One region of the Acidovorax sp. GW821-FHT10E03 genome, then DNA from elsewhere that is predicted to be linked to it. Evidence: predicted binding sites of a transcription regulator. Region 1 holds the regulator's gene; each other region holds the start of a gene.

What was found. Region 1 encodes NrdR, which represses ribonucleotide reductase genes. Its sites were predicted from a motif close to CACNANATNTNGTG; they were not measured.
Region 2: AC07OD_RS11175 (ribonucleoside-diphosphate reductase subunit alpha) is a predicted target of NrdR. The motif match lies at 3,048-3,061, and genes of this name have one in related genera.
Region 3: AC07OD_RS18160 (ribonucleoside triphosphate reductase) is a predicted target of NrdR. The motif match lies at 2,053-2,066, and genes of this name have one in related genera.

The regions. Positions count from the first base shown of each region.
Region 1 is NZ_JBWKMU010000008.1:147,602-155,275, reverse strand. Features, by position in the region: gene AC07OD_RS15710 (bifunctional metallophosphatase/5'-nucleotidase) at 1-1,324, shown strand, start outside; gene AC07OD_RS15705 (DMT family transporter) at 1,335-2,237, opposite strand; gene nrdR (transcriptional regulator NrdR) at 2,435-2,884, opposite strand; gene glyA (serine hydroxymethyltransferase) at 2,906-4,150, opposite strand; ZMP/ZTP riboswitch at 4,186-4,341, opposite strand; gene AC07OD_RS15690 (lytic transglycosylase domain-containing protein) at 4,438-5,280, opposite strand; gene AC07OD_RS15685 (DUF349 domain-containing protein) at 6,226-7,674, shown strand, end outside.
Region 2 is NZ_JBWKMU010000005.1:301,926-309,599, forward strand. Features, by position in the region: gene AC07OD_RS11175 (ribonucleoside-diphosphate reductase subunit alpha) at 11-2,953, opposite strand; gene AC07OD_RS11180 (hypothetical protein) at 3,128-3,301, shown strand; gene ampD (1,6-anhydro-N-acetylmuramyl-L-alanine amidase AmpD) at 3,323-3,955, opposite strand; gene AC07OD_RS11190 (sigma-54-dependent transcriptional regulator) at 3,939-5,456, opposite strand; gene AC07OD_RS11195 (two-component system sensor histidine kinase NtrB) at 5,468-7,171, opposite strand; gene AC07OD_RS11200 (PP0621 family protein) at 7,180-7,401, opposite strand; gene AC07OD_RS11205 (cytochrome C assembly family protein) at 7,398-7,674, opposite strand, start outside.
Region 3 is NZ_JBWKMU010000010.1:11,587-19,260, forward strand. Features, by position in the region: gene AC07OD_RS18160 (ribonucleoside triphosphate reductase) at 2-2,020, opposite strand; gene AC07OD_RS18165 (hemerythrin domain-containing protein) at 2,318-2,746, opposite strand; gene AC07OD_RS18170 (nitric-oxide reductase large subunit) at 2,818-5,103, opposite strand; gene norR (nitric oxide reductase transcriptional regulator NorR) at 5,342-6,907, shown strand; gene AC07OD_RS18180 (threonine ammonia-lyase) at 7,020-7,674, shown strand, end outside.

The DNA.
Region 1 (7,674 bases):
GCCCTGCCAGATCAGCCAGCCATTCAAGGGCGCCCGCTTTGGCTTCCTGGCCGCGAACACGGTGCGCGTCGAGGACGGGCGGACACTGCTGCCCGCGACGGGGCTCAAGCGCTTCACGCAGGGTGGCACCACGGTGACGCTGGGCGTCATCGGGCTCACGCTCCAGGCCACGCCCACCATGGTGAGCCCCTCGGGCGTGGCCGGGCTGCGCTTCGAGGACGAGGCGGCCACGGCCAATGCCCTGATTCCCCAGCTCAAGGCGCAGGGCGCCGACGTGATCGCGGTCGTCATCCATGAAGGCGGCAGCACCACGGCCGGGGTGCAGGAGACCAGCTGCGCGGGCCTCTCCGGCGACATCGTCCCCATCCTGGAGCGCCTGGACCCCGCGGTGGACGTGGTGGTCTCCGGCCACACGCACCAGGCCTACGTGTGCGACTACGCCCGTGTGAATCCCGCCAGGCCCTTCCTGCTGACCAGTGCAGGCCAGTATGGGACGCTGCTCACCGACATCCAGCTGCGTGTGGACACCCGCACGCGCCGCGTGGTGCGCAAGACGGCGCGCAACGTCATCGTGCAGGGAGAGGCCTTCACCGGCAGCCAGGGACACGTGCCCATGACCTCGGCCGTGCCTTCCTTCCCGGCCGATCCGGCGGTGCAAAAGATCGTCGACACCTACCGCGCGGCGGCCATACCGCTGGCGCAGCGCCCGGTGGGGCAGGCTGTGTCGGCCCTGCGCCGCGTGCTGACGCCCTCGCTGGAGAGCGCCCTGGGCAACCTGGTCGCCGATGCGCAGCTCCACGCCACGCGCGCGCCGGAGCAGGGCGGGGCGCAGCTGTCCTTCATGAACCCGGGGGGGCTGCGTGCCGACCTGGTACCGGATGTGCAGGGCCTGGTGCGCTACGGGCAGCTGTTTGCCGTGCAGCCCTTTGGCAACCAGCTGGTCGTCAAGACCTTCACGGGTGCGCAGATCAGGGCGGTGCTGGAGCAGCAGTTCGCCAGCGGCAGCAACACCGTGCAGCGGCCCCGCGTGCTGTCGGTCTCATCGGGCTTTGCCTACCAGTTCGACCTGTCCCGGCCGGCGGGCGAGCGCGTCAGCCAGATGGTGCTGCAGGGTGCTGCGCTGCGCGACGACATGCCGGTGCGCGTGGTGATGAGCAGCTACCTCGACAGCGGCGGAGACAACTTCACCGTGCTGACCGAAGGGCGCGACCGCCTGGTGGGCGGGCTGGACCTGGACGCGCTGGAGGCCTACTTCCGCACGCAGAGTCCGGTGGCCGTGCCTGCTACCAACCGCATCACGTCCGTCGCGCGCGCCGTGCGTTGAGCGGCGGCGGCTATTCCTTGCCCGGGCGCAGTGCCGCCAGCCAGCGCAGCGGGTTGAAGCCCGTGACCAGGCCGGTGGCCACCAGCACGAGCGCGCCGCCCCAGAGCATGCCGGGGCCCAGGGCCTCGCCCAGGAACACATGCCCCCAGGCCACCCCGAACAGCGGGATCATGAACGCGGAACTCATCGCCGCCACCGGGGATACCTGGGCGAGCACGCGCAGGTTGAGCCAGTAGGCCAGGCCCGAGGTGGCGATGCCCATGACCGCCACCGCCGCCACGGCCCCGGGGGTGAAGCGGGCTTCGGGCAGGCTCCATGCGGCGCCCGGCAGCAGCAGCACCAGCGCGGCGGCGTGGATGCCCGCGGCGATCGACAGGGGCGACATGCGCGTGGTGGCCCGCTTCATCCAGGTGGTGGAGACCCCGTAGCAGGCCGACGCGATGATGCAGGCCAGTGCCGCGACCAGCAGGGACGGCGTGGGCTCCACCGGGCCGAGCTGCACGATCAGGGCCACGCCCGCGAAGCCACACAGGCAGCCCAGCCACTTGCGCTGGCTCAGCGTGTCCTCCTTCATCCACGCGGCCGCGAGCACGCTGAAGGGAACGGCCATCGTGTTGAGCAATGAGCTGTAGCCCGCCGGCAGGTGCAAGGCGGCCCAGGCATACAGCAGGAACGGCACCGCCACGGTGAGCGTGCCCAGCCCGAACAGCTCGCGCCAGTGGCGCCACGGCCAGGGCTCGCCGGCCGCCCGCATGATGGCGACCAGGGTCAGCGTGCCCAGCCCGATGCGCAGGGCGGCCATCACGTTGGGCCCCAGCAGCGGGCTTGCGATGCGGATGAAGAGAAACGAAGCGCCCCAGAGGGCCGACAGCAGCACCAGCTGCAGGAAGTGGCGGGTTTTCACCGCAGGCATTGTCGGGCAGCCGCGGTGTTTCTGTGCACCAGGGGGGTGTTTTGCCCATGAAAATAGCCTCTGGCGCTTTTACTTCAAGCGCCGAAAGCTATATTTTTGATAGCGCATCGCCAAGGTGGCCGCTGGGCCTGGCTGGCTGGCGGCGGGTGCGTGGGCAGCCCAGCCCGGCAACAAACGGGCCGTGGGCGCCGCGGCGGCTATTTGCGCACTTCGTCCACCATCGCGCGGAAGTCGTCGATGTCCTCGAAACTGCGGTACACGCTGGCAAAGCGGATGTAGGCCACCTTGTCGAGCTTCTTGAGCTCGCGCATGACCAGCTCGCCGATGCGGCTGGAGATCACTTCGCGCTGGCCGAGGTTGAGCAGCTTTTCCTCGATGCGCTCGATGGCGCTGTCGATCTGGTCCGTGCTGACCGGGCGCTTGCGCAGCGCCAGATTGAAGGAAGCGAGCAGCTTGGCGCGTTCGTACTCGATGCGCCGGCCATCCTTCTTCACGATGGCCGGGAAGCTCACTTCCGGCCGTTCGTAGGTGGTAAAGCGCTTGTCGCACGCGCCGCACTGGCGGCGGCGGCGGATGAACACCCCATCTTCAGACACCCGCGTTTCGACGACTTGCGTTTCCAGGTTGCTGCAGAAGGGGCACTTCATGGCGGCTGCTGACCGGTGAAGTTAACGGTAGACCGGGAAGCGGGCCGTCAGCGCATTGACCTTGGCACGCACCGCCGCGATGTTGGCCTCGTCGCGGGGGTTGTCCAGCACATCGGCGATCAGGTTGGCCGTGATGCGGGCTTCTTCTTCCTTGAAGCCGCGCGTGGTCATGGCGGGGGTGCCAATGCGCACGCCGCTGGTCACCATCGGCTTTTCGGGGTCGTTGGGGATCGCGTTCTTGTTGATGGTCATGTGGGCGGCACCCAGCACGGCCTCGGCTTCCTTGCCAGTAATGCCCTTGGCACGCAGGTCCACCAGCATCACGTGGCTTTGCGTGCCGCCGGACACGATGCGCAGGCCGCGCGCGGTCAGCGTCTCGGCCACCACCTTGGCGTTCTTGGCCACCTGCTCCTGGTAGGCCTTGAACTCGGGCTGCAGCGCTTCCTTGAAGGCCACGGCCTTGGCCGCGATCACATGCATCAGCGGGCCGCCCTGCAGGCCGGGGAAGATGGCGCTGTTGATGGCCTTCTCGTGCTCGGCCTTCATCAGGATGATGCCGCCGCGCGGGCCGCGCAGGCTCTTGTGCGTGGTGCTGGTGACCACGTCGGCATGGGGCACGGGGTTGGGGTACACGCCCGCGGCGATCAGGCCGGCGTAGTGGGCCATGTCCACCATGAAGATCGCGCCCACGTCCTTGGCCACCTTGGCAAAGCGTGCGAAGTCGATGTGCAGGCTGTAGGCCGAGGCACCGGCGATGATGAGCTTGGGGCGGGTTTCGTGCGCCTTCTTCTCCATGGCGTCGTAGTCCAGAGCTTCGTTGGCATCGAGGCCGTAGGAGACCACGTTGAACCACTTGCCCGACATGTTCAGCGGCATGCCGTGCGTGAGGTGGCCGCCTTCGGCCAGGCTCATGCCCATGATGGTGTCGCCGGGCTTGAGGAACGCGAGGAACACCGCCTCGTTGGCGGATGCGCCGCAGTGGGGCTGCACGTTGGCGGCCTCGGCACCGAAGATCTGCTTGACGCGGTCGATGGCCAGCTGCTCGGCCACGTCCACGTGCTCGCAGCCACCGTAGTAGCGCTTGCCGGGATAGCCTTCGGCGTACTTGTTGGTCAGCTGCGTGCCCTGCGCCCACATCACCGCGGGGGAGGCGTAGTTCTCGCTGGCGATCAGCTCGATGTGGTGCTCTTGCCGGGCGTTTTCAGCCTGGATGGCGGCAAAGAGTTCGGGGTCGGTTTGTTCGACAAGAATATTGCGGTCGTACATGATTGGCAGTCCTATGAACTTGTGTCCCTTGAAACAAGGGCTGCCCAGGCGAACGGCGGAACGCAGAAGGATGAACCCCGTGCGGCACGCTTCCCAGTGGTTCACAAGGGGCAAGCCCTTGCTGGTTTCCACGTCAGCGGCAGCACCCTGTGTGCGGGATGCCGCGCCTATCGCCAGTCGCGTACCCCGCTAGTGTAGCTGACGTGGCATGCGCAACCTGTGTCGCATCGCGCGAAGTGCCGTGCGCCCCGGGGTCATGGCGCCCCGGCCGGCGGCACAGGATCGGCTCAGAGCCCCGTCAGCAGAGCCACCTTGTCGGCCGCCACCGCCGCTGGCGTCGCGGGCGGCGCAGACACCGGGATGATCTGGGCGGGTGCCTGGGTGGACAGCGTGGGCGGTGGCGCGGTGGGCATGGAGCGGCCGCCGGCCACCTGGCGCAGGCGGAAATGCTCGGCCATCACCTTGGCGGCATAGCCGCCGTCGTCGGCCAGGTTGCCGGCGCCCACGTAAAAGCGTAGCCCGCCCTCCACGGAACCCGCGCGCGAAATGCATTCCTGCAGGACCTTCACGCCCACGCGCAGGTTGCTCACGGGATCGAAGGCCGCAAAGTGCCCCCCGAAGTTCTGGTACTTGTCGGTATGCACGTTGGTCATCACCTGCATCAGCCCCTGGGCGCCCACCGCGCTTTGCGCAAACGGGTTGAAGCTCGACTCGATGGCCATGATGGCCAGGATCAGCGTGGGATCGATCTTGGACTTCGCGCCAATTTCATAGGCCTCTGCCACCAGCACGCTCAGCGGCTCGGGGGCAACGCGGTACTTCTTGCTGAGCCAGAAGGCGACGGCGGCCTGCTCCTTGGGCAGGTCCTTGGGATTGCCCGCCGTGGCGCGCTCGCTGGCCTCCGGCTCGATGGGCATGCCAAGCACTTCCACCTGGCGGGCCTGCAGCCAGTTCATCAATTGCGCTTCGCCTGCCTGGCGCAGGTCCGGGCGGGCCGTGAGGGTGATCACGACAAAGGCCACAGCCAGGCCGATGAGGGCGAAGCTGTTGTGGGTGATTTCAAGAAAACCTTCGGTCACGTCGGCCACGAAGGTCCGCACGCCGGAGACTATTTTTCCTGACGCTGTCATAGCTCTTCCTTTCTGAAGCGCCGCACTGAGCCTGGGCAGTCATCGGTGACTGTCCCGTCTCAGCGGGTCGCCTGGATTGGTACGCCATCAAGTGGGCCGCACATCTCTGGGGTGCTTTGGGCCTGGTTTGACTTAGCCGGGTTCGGCAGCGGGTTGGGGTTTTTACTAGCCTGTTTTTGGGGCTGGCGGATTCTAGGAGGTCACTAAATGCTTAGTCAATACTAATGAATTGAATCATAAGACAAATAAGTTATAAAAAATATGTAAAAAATCACAGTTTTTGGGGTGCTGGCGGACGTTTGGGGCCTGTGGCCTCAGGCGGGTTGTTACAAGCTCATGTCAAATTCAATCGGTGGACTTTTCGCCATTGAGAATCCAGTTTGAACTGCGGCAACTACTTTGGTAAGGTTCAGTTGCCTGTTGATTTCAGGCATCGCCAGACGAAACCAAGTCTCCCTCCAAAGGCATTCAGTGCCCTGGTGCAGCAGATGAGGATTCCAAGGCACCCCCTGGAGGCAATACCTTGCCTCCTCGCAGTGTGGACCTTCATCTCCGCATTTGCGACCGATGGCAAAGACCGTTGTGTCAGCCGTCAAGCCCGGCAGGCAGGCCTTGAGGCACTGTCCGCCGGGCTTTCTTGTTTGTGCTGGCGGGCTGTCTGGGCTAGCGGCGCTTATATATAGATAATGGGGGCTGTTCCCTAGAGCGGCGACAGTTCGCCCGGAGTCGCGGGCGATGCCCCTTGCGGGGGTCGCAGCATGTCAGCCCGTCTGGCAAAGCCTTGTGCCAGATCACCCTCGGGGTTTGGCGCAGCGCCATGCTGCGGTCTGTTGGCCGAACCCGGTGAAAATAGTCTCCTTGTTGCCTTGGCGCGCGTGCAGTGCGGTTGCCAGGGCGGGCCTCCAGGCAATGCGCCTGGGGGAGCCTTTGTTATCCATTGGATCCATGTTTCCATTTTTTTCCCGCAGCAAAATGTCCGACGCACCTGAAGTGAATCCGGCCCCGGCCAAAACCCATGAGCCGCATCCGCTTGATGCGTTGACCGGCGGCGCCTTTTCTGCCGCCACCTCTGGTGAGCGCGCCTCCCGCATCCGCGACTGGCTGGCCACGCAGCCTGCCCCGGAGCAGTTGCAGGAGGTCTTCAAGGAGTTGAGCGGCCGTGACAAGGGCGCAGCCCGCGCGGTGCGCGAGCGCCTTGACGAAATCCGCCGCGCCAAGGGGCAGGAGGCCATCGCCGCCGAGTGGGCGGAAAAGGCACAGGCCCTTCTTGCGGCCCCCAAGCTCAATATCGCCGATGCCATGGCCTGGCAGCGCGATGCGGCCAAGGCCGGTGCGCCGCTGTCGCGCGAGCCGTTGTCGCTGCTCAAGGTGCAGGTCGCGGACCGTGTGAAAGTGATCGAAGACCTGCAGCATCGCGTGCAGGTGCAGCGGGAGGCCGCCGTGCTGCTGGCCCAGCGCATCGAAGTGCTTTCCACCAAGCCCTGGCGCGATGCGCAGGCGGCGCTCGAACTCCTGCGTGCCGATGTGGCCCGCTGGCAGGAACAGGCACAGGAACTCACCAGCGATGCCAGCTGGGCGAGCGTGGAAGCGCGCTTTCCTGCGCTGCTCGATGCGTCGCGCACCCAGTTGCTGGTGGTGTGGGAGGCTTTCCAGCCCGCCGTCGCCCAGGCCGTGGCGGCCGCGGCCGATGCCAGCGCTGCACTGCCGCCCGTGCCCGTATGGGCCGACGAGCTGCGCGCCGCGCGCGGCCTGCCCACGGAGGCCGCTGCTGCGGCGGCCGCGGCCAAGCCTGCGCGTGCGGCCAAGCCCAAGGCAGCTCCTGAAGTGATCGAGAAGGCCGCGCAAAGCGTGCGCGAAGCCCTGGCCGTCCTCGAAAAGGAAACCGCCGAAGGCCATGGCAAGGCCAGCGCGGGTGCTGCAGCCGCGCTGCGCGCCGTGCTCAAGGTGCATGGAAAGCACATCGACAATGCCCTGGAGCAGCAGGTGCACGCGGCCCTGGTGGCGGCTGGCGAGCTGGAGGGCTGGCAGCGCTGGAGTGCCGACCAGGTGCGCGAGGACCTGGTGGCCAAGGCCGAGGCCTTGCTCAACCGTCCTGAAGGCCAGGCCCTGGGTGGCCGCAAGATGCAGGAAATCCTGCGCAACCTGCGCGACCAATGGAAGCAGGCGGACCAGGGGGGCGCACCCAACCATGCGCTGTGGAAAAAATTCGATGAAGCCTGCAACGCGGCCCACAAGGTGGTCGAGGCCTGGCTGGACAAGATCCGCACGGAGGCTGCCGAGCACAAGGCGCAGCGCCTGGCACTGATCGAGGAGCTCAAGGCATGGTCGCAAGCGCACGCGGCGTCGGGTGACTGGAAGGCCATCAACCGCGCGCTCCACCAGTTTGGCGACCGC
Region 2 (7,674 bases), on a different contig from region 1:
CGCGAAGTCCTTATTGGCAGGCTTCGCAGGTTGGATCGTCGATTGCGCAGAACTTGATGTCCGTGGCGGGCAGCGCGGCGGCCTGCGCGGCGGCCGCTGCCGCGGCGGCTTCCAGCGCGCTGGGCTTGGCCTGCGGGGACGCGGAGGCCTGTGGCGCACCGCCGTCGTTGCCGGACGAAACCGCGTTGAGCTGGCGCGTGTTCACGGTGCTCATCTCGACGTGCGTGGCGCTCTGCGTGCGCAGGTAGTAGGTGGTCTTCAGACCGCGCACCCAGGCCAGCTTGTAGGTGTCGTCAAGCTTCTTGCCCGATGCGCCAGCCATGTAGATGTTCAGGCTCTGCGCCTGGTCGATCCATTTCTGGCGGCGCGATGCGGCCTCCACCAGCCAGTGGGGCTCCACCTCGAAGGCGGTCGAATACAGCGCCTTGATGTCTGGCGGCACGCGATCGATGGGGTGCAGGGAGCCCTTGAAATGCTTGAGATCCATGATCATCACGTCATCCCACAGTCCCAGGCGCTTGAGGTCGCGCACCAGGCCGCCGTTGATGACGGTGAATTCGCCCGACAGGTTGGACTTCACGGACAGGTTGCCGAACGAGGGCTCGATCGATGCATCCACGCCGATGATGTTGGAGATGGTCGCGGTGGGCGCGATGGCCACGCAATTCGAGTTGCGCATGCCGTCCTGTGCGATCTTCTTGCGCAGGGCGTCCCAGTCCAGGGTGGAAGAGCGGTCCACTTCCACATACCCGCCCCGGGCATCCGACAGCATGTCCAGCGTGTCGAACGGGAGGATGCCGCGGTCCCACAGCGAGCCCTTGTAGCTGGAGTACTGGCCGCGTTCCCGTGCCAGTTCGGTGGAGGCCCAGTAGGCGTAGTAGCAGATGGCTTCCATCGACTTGTCGGCGAACTCCACGGCCTCTTGCGACGCGTAGGGAATGCGCAGCTCATACAGGCTGTCCTGGAACGCCATCACCCCCAGGCCCACCGGGCGATGGCGCAGGTTGGAGTCGCGCGCCTTCTTGACGGCGTAGTAGTTGATGTCGATCACGTTGTCGAGCATGCGCATGGCGACCTTGATGGTCCTCTTGAGCTTGTCATGGTCGATCTGGCCGTCCTTCAGATGCTGCAGCAGGTTGACCGAGCCGAGGTTGCACACGGCGGTCTCGGTGTCGCTGGTGTTCAGCGTGATCTCGGTGCACAGGTTGGACGAGTGCACCACGCCGGCGTGCTGCTGGGGCGAGCGCACGTTGCAGGCGTCCTTGAATGTGATCCAGGGGTGGCCGGTCTCGAACAGCATGGTCAGCATCTTGCGCCACATGTCGGTGGCCTGCACCGTCTTGGAAGGCTTGATCTCGCCGCGCGCGGCCTTTTCCTCGTAGGCCACGTAGGCTTTCTCGAAGTCGGCGCCGAAGAGGTCGTGCAGGTCGGGCACGTTGGAAGGGGAGAACAGGGTCCAGGTGCCCTTTTCCATCACGCGGCGCATGAACAGGTCGGGAATCCAGTTCGCCGTGTTCATGTCGTGCGTGCGGCGGCGGTCGTCGCCCGTGTTCTTGCGCAGCTCCAGGAATTCTTCGATGTCGAGGTGCCAGGATTCCAGGTAGGTGCAGACAGCGCCCTTGCGCTTGCCGCCCTGGTTCACGGCCACGGCCGTGTCGTTGACGACCTTGAGGAAAGGCACCACGCCTTGCGATTCGCCGTTGGTGCCCTTGATGTGGCTGCCCAGCGCGCGCACCCGGGTCCAGTCGTTGCCCAGGCCGCCCGCGAACTTGGACAGCAGGGCGTTTTCCTTGATCGACTCGTAGATGCCGTCCAGGTCGTCGGGCACCGTGGTCAAGTAGCACGAAGACAGCTGCGAGCGCAGCGTGCCGCTGTTGAACAGCGTGGGCGTGCTGGACATGAAGTCGAACGACGAGAGCACTTCATAGAACTCGATGGCGCGGGCTTCGCGGTCGACTTCGTTGAGGGCTAGGCCCATGGCCACGCGCATGAAGAAAGCCTGGGGCAACTCGATGCGCGTCTTTTTGACGTGCAGGAAGTAACGGTCGTACAGGGTCTGCAGTCCGAGGTAGTCGAACTTCAGGTCGCGGTCCGCCTGCAGGGCGGCGCCCAGGCGCTGCAGGTCATATTGCAACAGGCGCTCGTCCAGCAGCTCGTTTTCCACGCCCTTCTTGATGAATTCGGGGAAGTAGTCGATATAGGCTTGTCCCATCGCGCTCTGGGTCACCTCGCGGCCCAGGACTTCGCGCACGATCGTGTGCAGCAGCAGGCGGGCGGTGGCGTAGGTGTAGTCGGGGTCTTTTTCGATGAGCGTGCGGGCCGCCAGGATGGAGGCCTTGTAGACCTCGTCCATGGGAACGCCGTCGTACAGGTTGCGCATGGTTTCGGCAACGATGGGGTCTGCGCTGACGTCCGCGCCAAGATTCACGCAGGCCGACTCGATCAATGCCTGCAGCCGGTGGAGGTCGAGGGCAACGCGTTCTCCGCCGTCCAGCACGTGGAGCAGCGGAGCGGGGGCGGACGGAGCCTGCTGCTCGACCTGGCGTGCACGCTCCTGGGTGCGGCGCTCGCGGTACAGCACGTAGGCGCGGGCAATCTCATGGTGGCCGCCACGCATCAGTCCGAGTTCCACCTGGTCCTGCACATCTTCAATATGAAAGGTGCCGCCTCCGGGGCGCGACCGCACCAGGGCGCGGGTGACATTCTGGGTCAGGGTGTCCACGACTTCGCGCACGCTGGCGGACGCGGCGCCTTGTGTGCCATGCACCGCCAGGAAGGCCTTCATCATCGCCACCGCGATCTTTTGCGGCTCAAACGGCACCACCGCCCCGTTGCGGCGGATGATCTGGTAGTGCGCCAGCGAGTTGGCCGCCGACGTTGGCGCGGGCTGCGAAGCCGGAGCTTGCGCTGGGTTGGCGTGGGTGGTGGAAGGCGTAGTCAAAGCAGCTTGCATGGGTGTCCTCTTCTGTGGGCTGTCTGGGATGTGTGGCGCGGGGCGTGAAGCCATCGCAAGGTGTGAGTGATGGGCCGGACTTCTGTCTGCCGCACACTATATATGGTGTGTCAGGTGCATTCAAGACACTACCGGTAGTGTACCGCCCCAAACCCCTGGGAAAAGGGAAACAGCATGTTTTCAATGCTGCGAGTTCTTGCGATGACCCCGCTGGAATCCCTTGTCCCACCGAAAAAGCAGCAGCGAATCCGCGCCGCGGCGGGCGATACGGGCGGTTTTTCTTCGCGAGGCCGCGTGGAGCTTGGCGATGCGGCTTTGTGCGGTTGCACAAAGAAAAAGTTGCTGTGACGCGGCGCTGCGACAGCGCGTTCAGCTGGCGGCCAGGATGGCGGGCCGGGTCGCCGCGGGAAAACGGTGCGGCGGCCAGCGCAATGCCTTTTGTACCTTCACCCAGTCGAAGCCGGGGCCGGGATCCTGCTTGCGCCCGGGCGCTATGTGCTCATGTCCCGCAATGTGCGCGATGGGATAGCGCCGCGCGATGTCCTGGCAGAGAGTGGCCAGCGTCCGGTACTGGGCGGGTTCGAACGCCAGGCCCTCCAGGCCCTCCAGCTCGATGCCGATCGAGTCGTCATTGCACTGGCTGCGCCCGCGGTAGGCCGACTGGCCTGCGTGCCAGGCCCGCAGATCGCAATCCACGAACTGCCAGAGCGCACCGGTGCGCTCGATGAAGAAATGCGACGACACCGCCAGTCCGCGGATGCTCTGGTAGTAGGGATGGGCATCCCAGTCCAGGGTGTTGGTGAACAGCTGTTGCACTGCACCCCCCCCGTACTCGCCTGGCGGCAGGCTGATGGAATGCACCACGATCAGGTCGATGGCGGACCTGGCCGCTGCCGGGCGCGTGCCATGGTTGGGGGATGGGAGCCTCGTGGCCGCGCGGTGCCAGCCGCCGTCCCACGGCGGTGGGTCCGCCGGCGCTGCCTCCTCAGCCCACGTCGTCATGCGGGTCCTGGTCGTTGGGCACGGCGATGTTCAGCCGGGCGATCCTGTAGCGTATCTGGCGCAGGCTGATGCCCAGCCGGGCGGCGGTGGCGGTCCGGTTGAAGCCCGCCTCGCGCAGGGCGCGGATCAGGATGTCGCGCTCCTGCTGGTCAAGCCATGCCTGAAGATCGCTGGGCAGCGTCACCAGGCTGCCCGCGCCGGGCGGCGGCGCGGCCGGGTAGGTGCTCTGCGGGTCGGCGGGGGACGGCATCGCGGGCGCTGGCGCCGCCCGTGTCCTCGGGGACTCGGCGGTCCCCCCCGAGGGCCCGTCCACATGCAGCTCTTCCCCATCGCTGAGCGCCACGGCCCGGTGCAGCAGGTTTTCAAGTTCCCGGACGTTGCCGGTCAGCGGGTGCGCGGCGATGGCGTGGAGCGCGCTGTCGGTCAGCGGGGGGACCGGCATGCCCGATTCCTGCGCGATGCGCGAGAGCAGCGCGGCGCACAGCACCGGCAGGTCCTCGCGCCGTTCGCGCAGAGGGGGGATCAGGATCTCGATCACGTTGAGCCGGTAGTACAGATCCTGCCGGAAGCGGCCCGATTGCACATCGGCGGCCAGGTCGCGGTGCGTGGCGCTGACGATGCGCACATCCACCGTCTCCTCCTGCGTCGAGCCCAGGGGCCGCACGCTGCGCTCCTGGATCGCACGCAGCAATTTGGACTGCATGGCCAGGGGCAGGTCGCCGATCTCGTCGAGAAACAGCGTGCCGCCACGGGCCGCCTGAAAGTAGCCGTCGCGATCCTGGGCGGCGCCGGTGTAGGAGCCCTTGCGGGCGCCGAAGAACTCCGCCTCGAGCAGGTTCTCGGGAATGGCACCACAGTTCACGGCCACCAGCGGGCCATCCGCGCGCTGGCTGCTGGCATGCAGGGCCTGCGCCACCAGTTCCTTGCCCGTGCCTGATTCACCGTGAATCAGCACGGGCGCCATGCCGCGCGCGACCTTGGCCACCCGCTGCTTGACGTTGCGGATCGCCTCGGAGGTGCCCACCAGCCGGTCCAGGGCGGTGCCCGCCGCCAGGGGATCCGCGCCGGCCGGCGCCGGCCGGCCTTGCACTCCACCGCTGCGCGCGGCCCGGGGCGCGGGGACACCACCCGTGCCCTGCACCGCGGAGGCGACAACCGACCGGAACTGCTTGAGGTCCACCGGCTTGGTCATGTAGTCGAACGCGCCGGAGCGCAGGGCTTCCACGGCGTTCTCGGCCGACCCGTAGGCCGTCATGACCACGCAGCGTTCGCGGCGTTGCTGGTCACGCAGGTCCTGCAGCAGTTCCATGCCGAACCCGTCGGGCAGGCGCATGTCGGTGATGACGGCATCGAACCGGTGGGCCTTGAGCTGCTCGCGTGCCTCCTGCACGCTGGACGCAGTCTCCACACGATAGCCTTCGCGCAGCAGCGTCAGCTCGTACAAGGTGCGCAGGTCGGGTTCGTCGTCCACGACGAGGATGGAGGCGGCAGGGGCGTTCATGGCAATGCGTTTCAGACCACGATGGTGTCAAACAGCGTGGCGGCTTCGGTGGGGCGTGTGGTGCGGCGAAAGCCCACGGTGAAGGCGTTGCCTCCCACCTCGCCCCGCAGGGTGGTGCGGGTAAGCCGCTGGTAGCTGATGGACGCCCCATGGCGCTGGCACAGCTCGCGGCAAATATACAGGCCCAGGCCGCTGGAGCGGCTTTCGGATGAAAAGAAGGGCTCGAACAGGTGGCGCTCCACCGATTTGTCCATGGGGGCGCCGTCGCTCCAGACTTGCAGGCTGATCTGTCCCGACGGCAGGGTCCGGGTGGTCACCGTGAGCGAATCGGGCTCCTGGCCCATGTAGCGCAGCGCATTGTCCAACAGGTTCACGAGCACGCGGCGCAGATGCTCCGTGTCGAATTCCACCTGGGTATTGCCCGCTTCGAGCATCACCACCGCGCGGCGCTGCAGGGGGTCCTGCGCCTGCCAGTCATTCCAGACCAGCGCCACGGTTTCATCCAGCGGCAAGGTGGATGCCGGCGCGTGGCTGATCTGGTGCTGCACGCGGGCGATGTCCAGCACCTCTTCGGCGATGCGGGCCAGGCGGTCCGCATTCTGCTGCACCATGCGCGCCAGGCGTTTCTGGGCGGGGTCGTGCAGGTCTTCCTCGAGCAGGGCGTTGGCCTGCACGATGGCGGCCAGCGGGTTGCGGATCTCATGCGCCACGGCGGCGGACATGCGGCCCATGGCGGCGAGCTTTTCCGTGCGCAGCCGGGCTTCCATCTCCCGCAGATCGTGCAGGAACATCACGCACAGGCGCTCGGTCTGCGCCTGGCGCGCGGCTTCGCGCGTCGAGGTCAGCCAGGTGCGCACATGCAGTCCGGTGGGGCTCTGTCCAGGATGGAGCAGGTCCACGTCCGCGGTCTGGGAATGTTCCTGGCGGAAAGTCCTCCGTGCCAGCGTGACCAGCGGGTTCCAGGGCGTCTCGGACGACAGGATGAAGGGCAGTTCGGGCAGGGCCGAGCCGCCGAGAAGCTGGAGCCCGGCGGGATTGGCAATGCGCACCACATCGCTTTCGTCCACCACCAGCACCCCGTCGGTGAGGTTCTGGATGACCAGCGCGCTGACCTGGGTCTGCACCCGGGCGGCGACCTGGCTTTGCTGCGCCACTTCCTGCTCGCGGGCCAGGCGGCTCGCGAGCTGGTGCACGAGGTAGCTCACGATGAAGTAGCCCGTGCCAGTCAGCGCGCTTTGCAGGTAGCGCGGCGCATCGTCGCCCGCGGTGCCGGAGCCCATCCACCAGGCCCAGCCCAGCAGCAGCAGCGTCACGCCCGCCGTGGTGCCCAGTGCCAGGGTCAGGGTCCCCAGCACGGCCGCCATCAGGATGGGCAGGCCAAACAGGGGGGTGTAGTTCATGGTGCCCGCATGCAGCAATTGCAGCGCGGCGATGGCGGCAAGGTCCACCCCGATGGAGGGCAGCCATTGCGGGCCGGCCCCCGGCGACGGGGGGCGGTGCCTTGCCAGGATGCGCAGCAAGGTGGTGGCCGCGAGATACAGCGCACACACCACCAGCACGGTCGGCTCCGTGGCCTGGTTGATGGCCTGACCCGCACCTTGCAGCACGAGGAGAGCCAGTGCCACCATGACGCGGCCGGTCAGGAATCCCCGCCACAGCCGCACGAACGGCGCATCGACCACGGATGTGAAGGTGCTGGCGGACAGCGCTGGCATGGCCGGTCTCAGGCCGGGCCCAAGCGCCGGTGCTCGGCGCAGCAGTAGGCCTGGGGGCCGACCATCAGCGCTTCGGCCTGGGGAACGTGAACGCCGCAGTGGGCACAGGCAAGCATGTCTTGCGGAAGCGCCAGGGGCGGGGGGCTGGAAGACTCCGCGCCGGTCGCGCGGCGTCCGCGCCAGATACCGATGGCAACGACCAGCACCACCAGCAAGACCAGGTATTTCATGCGTTGCGGCCCAGAACGACTTCCATGACAAAGCGGGATCCCACGTAGGCCAGCAGCAGCAACGCCGAGCCTGCGTACAGCACGCGCACCGCATTGCGGCCCCGCCACCCGAAGCGCGCACGCCCCACCAGAAGGGTGGCGAACGTGAGCCAGGACAGCAGGGAGAACACGGCCTTGTGGTCCCACCGCCAGGCCCTTCCATACAGCGTGTCGCCAAACAGCCAGCCCGCCAGCAGGGTCGCGGTCAGCAGGATGAAGCCCGCGGTCACGAAG
Region 3 (7,674 bases), on a different contig from region 1:
GTCAGGCCACCAGCCGCCGCCGCTTGGCGTCCAGCCGCTCTTCGTCGCAGCGCGGGCAGAACGGGTGCTCGCCCGCCAGGTAGCCGTGCGTGGGGCAGATCGAGAACGTGGGCGTGACGGTGATGTAGGGCAGGCGAAAGCGCGTGAGCGCGCGCCGCACCAGATCGCGGCAGGCCGCGCCGCTGGACAAGCGCTCGCCCATGTACAGGTGCAACACGGTGCCGCCGGTGTATTTGGATTGCAGCGCCTCCTGCCGCATCAAGGCCTCGAACGGGTCGTCGGTGAAGCCCACGGGCAGCTGCGAGGAGTTGGTGTAGTAAGGCTGCTCGGACGTGCCCGCCTGCAGGATGGCGGGCCAGCGCTTTTTGTCTTCCTTCGCGAAGCGGTAGGTGGTGCCCTCGGCGGGCGTGGCCTCCAGGTTGTAGAGGTGGCCGGTTTCTTCCTGGAAGGCGGTCATGCGCTCGCGCACGTGGTCGAGCAGGCGCACGGCAAACGCGTGGCCCCATTCGCTGGTGATGTCGTGCCGGTCCGCCGTGAAGTTGCGCACCATCTCGTTGATGCCGTTCACGCCCAGCGTGGAAAAGTGGTTGCGCAAGGTGCCCAGGTAGCGCTTGGTGTAGGGGAACAGGCCCTGGTCCATCAGGCGCTGGATGAGCTTGCGTTTGGTCTCCAGGCTTTGTTTGCCCAGTTCCAGCAGGCGGTCGAGCGCGGCGAACAGGCCCGCCTCATCGCCCGCATGCTGGTAGCCCAGGCGCGCGCAGTTGATGGTGACCACGCCCAGGCTGCCCGTCTGCTCGGCGCTGCCGAACAGGCCGTTGCCGCGCTTCAAGAGCTCGCGCAAATCGAGCTGAAGGCGGCAGCACATGGAGCGCACCATGTTGGGCTCCAGCTCGGAGTTGATGAAGTTCTGGAAGTACGGCAGACCGTACTTGGCCGTCATCTCGAACAGCAGCTGCGCGTTCTCGCTCTCCCACGGAAAATCCTTGGTGATGTTGTACGTGGGGATTGGGAAGGTGAACACCCGGCCCTTGGCATCGCCCGTGGTCATCACGTCGATGTAGGCGCGGTTGATGAGGTCCATCTCGGCCTGCAGGTCGCCATAGCAAAACGGCATCTCTTTGCCAGCGATTACGGGCACCTGCTCGCGCAGGTCCTCGGGACAGGTCCAGTCGAAGGTGAGGTTGGTGAACGGCGTCTGCGTGCCCCAGCGCGAGGGCACGTTGAGGTTGTAGACCAGCTCCTGGATGCACTGGCGCACGGCGGCGTAGTCCATGGCATCAATGCGCACAAAGGGCGCCATGTAGGTGTCGAACGACGAGAACGCCTGCGCGCCCGCCCACTCGTTCTGCAGCGTGCCCAGGAAGTTCACGATCTGCCCCACGGCCGAACTCATGTGTTTGGGCGGCCCCGCCTCCACCTTGCCCGGCACGCCGTTGAGCCCCTCGTGCAGCAGCGTGCGCAGCGACCAGCCCGCGCAGTAGCCGCTGAGCATGTCGAGGTCGTGGATGTGCAGGTCGCCGCTCCTGTGCGCCTCGCCGATCTCGGGCGTGTAGACGTGCGACAGCCAGTAGTTGGCCGTGACCTTCCCTGCCACGTTCAGGATCAGCCCGCCCAGCGAGTAACCCTGGTTGGCGTTGGCGTTCACGCGCCAGTCGGCACGGGTGAGGTATTCGTTGATGGAGCTTTCCACATCGACCAGCGTCTGCCGGTCGGCGCGGAGCTGGGCGTGCTGCTCGCGGTAGACGATGTAGGCGCGCGCGGTGGCCAGGTGGTTGGCGGCGATCAGCGTCTGCTCGGCCACGTCCTGGATCTGCTCGATGGTGGGTGCCTCGCCATGGAAGCGGTGGATGAGCACCTTGGTGACCTGGGCGGTGAGCAACGCCGCTTCGTCGGCGCCATATTCACCCGAGGCCTGCCCGGCGCTGGCCAGCGCGGCGCGGATGCGTTCGGCGTCAAAAGGAACGCGCTGGCCGCTGCGCAAAACGACTTCGCGGGGCAAGGTGGAAAGGGTGGACGCCATGGGTTCGACCAATCTGTGGAACGGGTTAAAAACACTACCTATGGTGTCCACGATACCCACCAAACACTATAGGTAGTTTGACCCAACACAATCGAGGCGGTAAGCAGGGGTAAAAAAAAATGCCGGCACAAAGGCCGGCGAAAGGAAGGTGCCGTCAGGCCCTACCGATGGATGGGGGTGCGTGTGATGGCACGCTGGAGCACAAGAGGTGTGCGTGGAAAAGGTGGGTGTTTTTGTTGGGGGGCTAGGGGCTGCAGGGGCTCCACCGCTGCGGCCGGGCTGCGCTCGCGTGGGCGCTCAATGGCAGGCGGCGGTTTCTTCCTCCTCGATGCGCGGATAAAAGTCATGGTCTTCGCGCTGCATGCGCTCGAACACCCGGCGCAGCACCACGTTGGCCTCGTCCCGAAAGCCCTGCGCATCGCGGCGCACGGCCTCGGCCGTGTTCCAGCGGCGCGCAAAGGCGTCGTAGGCGCTGGCAATCGAGGCCATCTCGCTCTGGTACTGGCGGCCCAGGCGCGCCAGTTCGGGGTTGCCACCGCGCTGCAGTGCGGGGTAGAGCACCTGGTCTTCCACGGCCAGATGCAGCTTGATGGTGCCGCTCATCGCCACGATGCCCTGCGCGATGGCCGTGGCGTTGGCCTGCACGCCCGCGTGGGCCAGGGCGCGCAAGGTGGCGATGCTGCGCAGGATGTCGGTGTGCTGGTGCTTGAATTTGTCGAGGTTCATGGTCAGTCCTTGTGGGCAAACGGTGTGTGAGCGCGGTGGCCGCTTGTGGCAGCCGCCGCGCACGGTGCATTTCAGCGACGGGCCTGCGCCAGGTAGGCCCCCGTGGAAGCGGCCGGGGCCCGCGAACCGAACACACCGCTCACCACCTGCCAGGCCATGGCCAGCGCGCCGACGATGAAGACCACGTCGCCGAAGGTGCGCACCCAGCGCAGCGTCTGGATGAAGGGCTGCTGCATGAAGGCCTCGCCCCGGGCGTACCACAGGCCTTCGCTCACGCTCGCGTGGAACTGGAACAGGGCGATGGGGAACAGACTGGTGGCGATCATCAGCACCAGGCCGGCGTTGAGCCACCAGAAGCCCGTCTTCATGAGCCGCTCGCTGAACACCAGCTGCGGCCGGATGTAGCGCAGCACCAGCAGCGTGAAGCCCAGCGCCAGGAAGCCATACACCCCGAACAGCGCGGCGTGGGCATGCACCGGCGTGGTGTTCAGGCCCTGCACGTAGTACAGCGAGATGGGCGGGTTGATCATGAAGCCGAAGACACCCGCGCCCAGCATGTTCCAGAAGGCCACGGCCACGAAGCACATCAGCGGCCAGCGCAGGCGGGCCATCCAGGGCGTGCGGTGCTGCAGGCGCCAGTGTTCCCAGGCCTCGTGGCCCAGCACGACCAGCGGCACCACTTCGAGCGCGCTGAAGGCCGCGCCCACCGCCATCACCGGGGTGGTGGTGCCTGCAAAGTAGAGGTGGTGGAAGGTGCCGGGCACGCCGCCCAGCATGAACAGCGAGGCCGAGGCCAGGCTGGCCGTGGTGGCCATGCGCACCGACACGAGCCCCAGCGTCGAGAAGATGAAGGCGAGCGCCGTGGTGGCGAAGACTTCGAAGAAGCCCTCCACCCACAGGTGCACCACCCACCAGCGCCAGTACTCCATCACCGACAGGTGGGTGCGTTCACCGTAGAAGAAGCCTGCGCCGTAGAACAGGCCGATGGCCACCACCGACGCCGTCAGCAGCGCCAGCAGGTTCTTGTCGCCGCCGGGGGTGCGCAGCGCCGGCACGATGCCGCGCAGCATGAGCACCAGCCAGAAGGCGATGCCGGTGAACTTGCCGATCTGCCACAGGCGGCCCAGGTCCACGTATTCATAGCCCTGGTGGCCCAGCCAGAAGTTCCACTCGGGCGGCATGATCTGCGCGATGGCCAGGTAGTTGCCCGTGAACGAGCCCACCACCACCACGACCAGCGCCCAGAACAGGATGTCCACACCCAGCTTCTGGTAAGCCGGGTCCTTGCCCCCATTGATGAGCGGCGCGAGGAACAGACCGGCTGCCAGGAAGCCCGTGGCGATCCAGAACAGCGCGCTCTGGATGTGCCAGGTGCGCACCAGCGAATAGGGGAACCACTGCGACACGTTGATGCCGTAGAACTGCTGGCCTTCCACCGTGTAGTGGGCCGTGAAGCCGCCCAGCAGCACCTGGAAGCTGAACAGCGCCACGATGAGGAACAAATACTTGCCCAGGGCGCGCTGCGAGGGCGTGAGCGGCACGCGCGAGAGCGGGTCATGCTGGGGTGGCGTGGGTTCCACCTCGTCGTGCTTGCGCAGGAAGGACCAGCCCCACACGAGGAAGCCCACGCCCGCCATCATCACGACCACGCTCATCACGGACCAGACCATGTTCTCGGCCGTGGGCTTGTTGCCTATGAGTGGCTCGTGCGGCCAGTTGTTGGTGTACGTTGCCGTGGTGCCGGGGCGCTCGGTGGCGGCGGCCCAGGCCGTCCAGAAGAAGAAACCCGTCATCTGCGCGCGCCGCTCGGCGCTGGGCAGGGTGTTCTCCTTCATGGCGAAGTGCTCGCGGGTCTTGTGCAGCGCGGGCACGTCGCTGAAAAGCTGGTCGTAGTACAGCGCGGTCATCGCAATGGCATCCGCACGCACCGAAGACACCGTGGCCACGCCCGTCTCGGGGTGGTAGGTGTTGGTGCGGTACTCGGTCTTCATGCGGTCGCGCAGCACGGCCTGGGCGGCGGCGTCGAGCTCGGCAAAGGGCTTGCCGTGCGCACGCTCGGCGGCGACGTCAAGCCAGTTGAGCAACTCGCGGTGCAGCCAGTCGGCCGTCCAGTCGGGTGCCTGGTAGGCGCCGTGGCCCCAGATGGAACCCAGCTGCATGCCACCCACCGATTGCCACGCAGTCTGTCCGTCGAGGATGCTGTCGTGGGTGAAAAGCACTTCACCCCCGGCCGTGGCGATCCTGGCGGGGATGGGCGGCGCGGTGCGGTAGACCTCGGCGCCGTAGTAGCCCAGCAGGCTGAAGGTGACGATGAGCACGCCGATCAGCGTGAACCAGAGCTTGCGGTAGTTACCCATGGCGGGCCTCCTGCTTCAACAGAACAACAACGAAGGGGCGGCGCCAGCGTGCGCTGGCGGCGTGGGGTCGGGGTCTTGTGGTCATGGCTTTTCGGAACGAGTGAATCGGTGTCACTGTCCACATCGCAAGCGCCGGGCCAGGGCTGCAGGCCCATCAAATCAACCACTTGCAGCGGTCATGGTCTTTTTGACCATCCATGGATAGGGTTTAATTCACCCATCAAAGGTAAATATCACCATGGACCATAGCCCCCTGCTCGCCGACCTGGCCACCGATCTGCCCCAGGCCGTGCGCCTGCAGCGGCTGGCGGACCACCTGCGCATGCGCTTTCACTGCGGGGCCGTGGCCCTGCTGCAGCTGGAGGAAGACCACCTGCGCCCCGTGGCCGTGGAGGGCCTGGTGCGCGAGGCGCTGGGCCGGCGCTTCGTGGTCAGCCAGCACCCCCGGCTCGCCGCCATCCTGGCGCGGCGCGAGGTGACCTGCTTCGACCACGACAGCACCCTGCCCGACCCCTACGACGGCCTGCTCGACACCCTGGTGGGCGAGCCCCTGCCCGTGCACGACTGCATGGGCGTGAGCCTGTGGGTGGACGGCCAGCCCTGGGGCGTGCTGACGCTCGACGCGCTGCAGACCGGCACCTTCGGCGAGGCCGCACGCGCCGCGCTGGCCGACTGCAAGGTGCTGGTGGAGGCGGCCGTGCGCATCTCGCGGCTGGAGCGCGAGGTGCAGGCGCTGCGCAGCGCCCCCCACACCCGCAGCGCCGACGACGAGCGCACCACCCGCGCGGGCGATGGCGACATGGAGATCGTTGGCCAGAGCGAGCCCCTGCTGCGCCTGCTGCACGAGCTCACGGTGGTGGCGGGCTCGGACCTGCCGGTGCTGCTGCTGGGCGAAACCGGCGTGGGCAAGGAGCTGTTCGCGCGCCTGCTGCACCGCCAGTCCACGCGCCGCACCAAGCTCCTGGTGCACGTGAACTGCGCGGCGCTGCCCGAGTCTCTGGCCGAGAGCGAACTCTTCGGCCACGTGCGCGGCGCGTTCTCCGGCGCAGTGGCCGATCGGCCCGGGCGCTTCGAGGCGGCCGAGGGCGGCACGCTGTTCCTTGACGAGGTGGGCGAACTGCCGCTGGCCGTGCAGGCCAAGCTGCTGCGCACGCTGCAGAACGGCGAGATCCAGCGCCTGGGCGCCGACCGCCCGCGCCGCGTGGACGTGCGCGTGATCGCCGCCACCAACCGCAACCTGCGCGAGCAGGTGCGCGACGGCGCCTTCCGCGCCGACCTGTACCACCGGCTGTCGGTGTACCCCGTGCCCATCCCGCCGCTGCGCGAACGGGGCAACGATGTGCTGCTGCTGGCGGGCCGTTTTCTGGAACTGAACCGCGCGCGCCTGGGCCTGCGCAGCCTGCGGCTGTCGGCCAGCGCACAGGACGCCCTGCGCCGCTACCCCTGGCCCGGCAACATCCGCGAGCTGGAGCACGTGGTCAGCCGCGCGGCGCTCAAGGCCCTGAGCCGGGGCGTGAGCCGCGCGGACATCGTGACGCTGGAGCCCGCGCTGCTCGACCTGGACGCCAACGCCGCCAGCGTGGCCCACGCCCCCCTGGATGCCGGTGCCCCCGCTGTGGCCACCACGCCGCCCACCCCCACCACCGCCGAAGGCCCGCTGCGCGACGCCGTGGATGCCTGCCAGCGGCACGCCATCACGCAGGCCCTGGCGCGCCACCAGGGCAACTGGGCCCAGGCGGCGCGTGCGCTGGAGGTGGACGCGAGCAACCTGCACAAGCTGGCGCGCAGGCTGGGCATCAAGTAGAGCTTCAATTTTGATAGCATTCAGCGCTTATCCCTCAAGCGCTGGCGGCCATTTTCTTCCCACGTCCATGCCGGGGGGCCTGCGGCACGCGGGCCTGCGCCACAATGGCGCCATGCTGACCCTCCAAGACATCCGAGACGCCGCCACCCGCCTGCAGGGCCAGGTGCTGGACACCCCCTGTGTGGAATCCAAGACGCTCTCGCAGATCGTGGGCGCGCAGGTATTCCTCAAGTTCGAGAACCTGCAGTTCACGGCCTCGTTCAAGGAGCGGGGCGCCTGCAACCGGCTCACCTTGCTGGTCGACGCGGAACGTGCCCGCGGCGCGGCGCCCGGAACGACGCCGGGTGTGGTGGCCATGAGCGCGGGCAACCATGCCCAGGGCGTGGCCTATCACGCGCAGCGCCTGGGCCTGCGCGCGGTGATCGTGATGCCGCGCTTCACGCCCGGCGTGAAGGTGGAGCGCACCCGCGGCTTCGGCGCCGAGGTGGTGCTGCACGGCGACACGCTCGAAGAAGCCCGGGCCCACGCCTACGGGCTGGCCGATGCGCAGGGGCTGACGTTCGTGCACCCCTACGACGACGAAGCCATCGCCGCGGGCCAGGGCACGGTCGCGCTGGAGATGCTCGCCGCCCAGCCCGATCTGGACATGCTGGTCGTCGCCATCGGCGGGGGCGGGCTGATCGCCGGCATGGCCACGGCGGCCAAGGCGCTCAAGCCCGGCATCGAGATCGTGGGCGTGCAGGCGGCGCGCTTTCCGTCGATGGTCA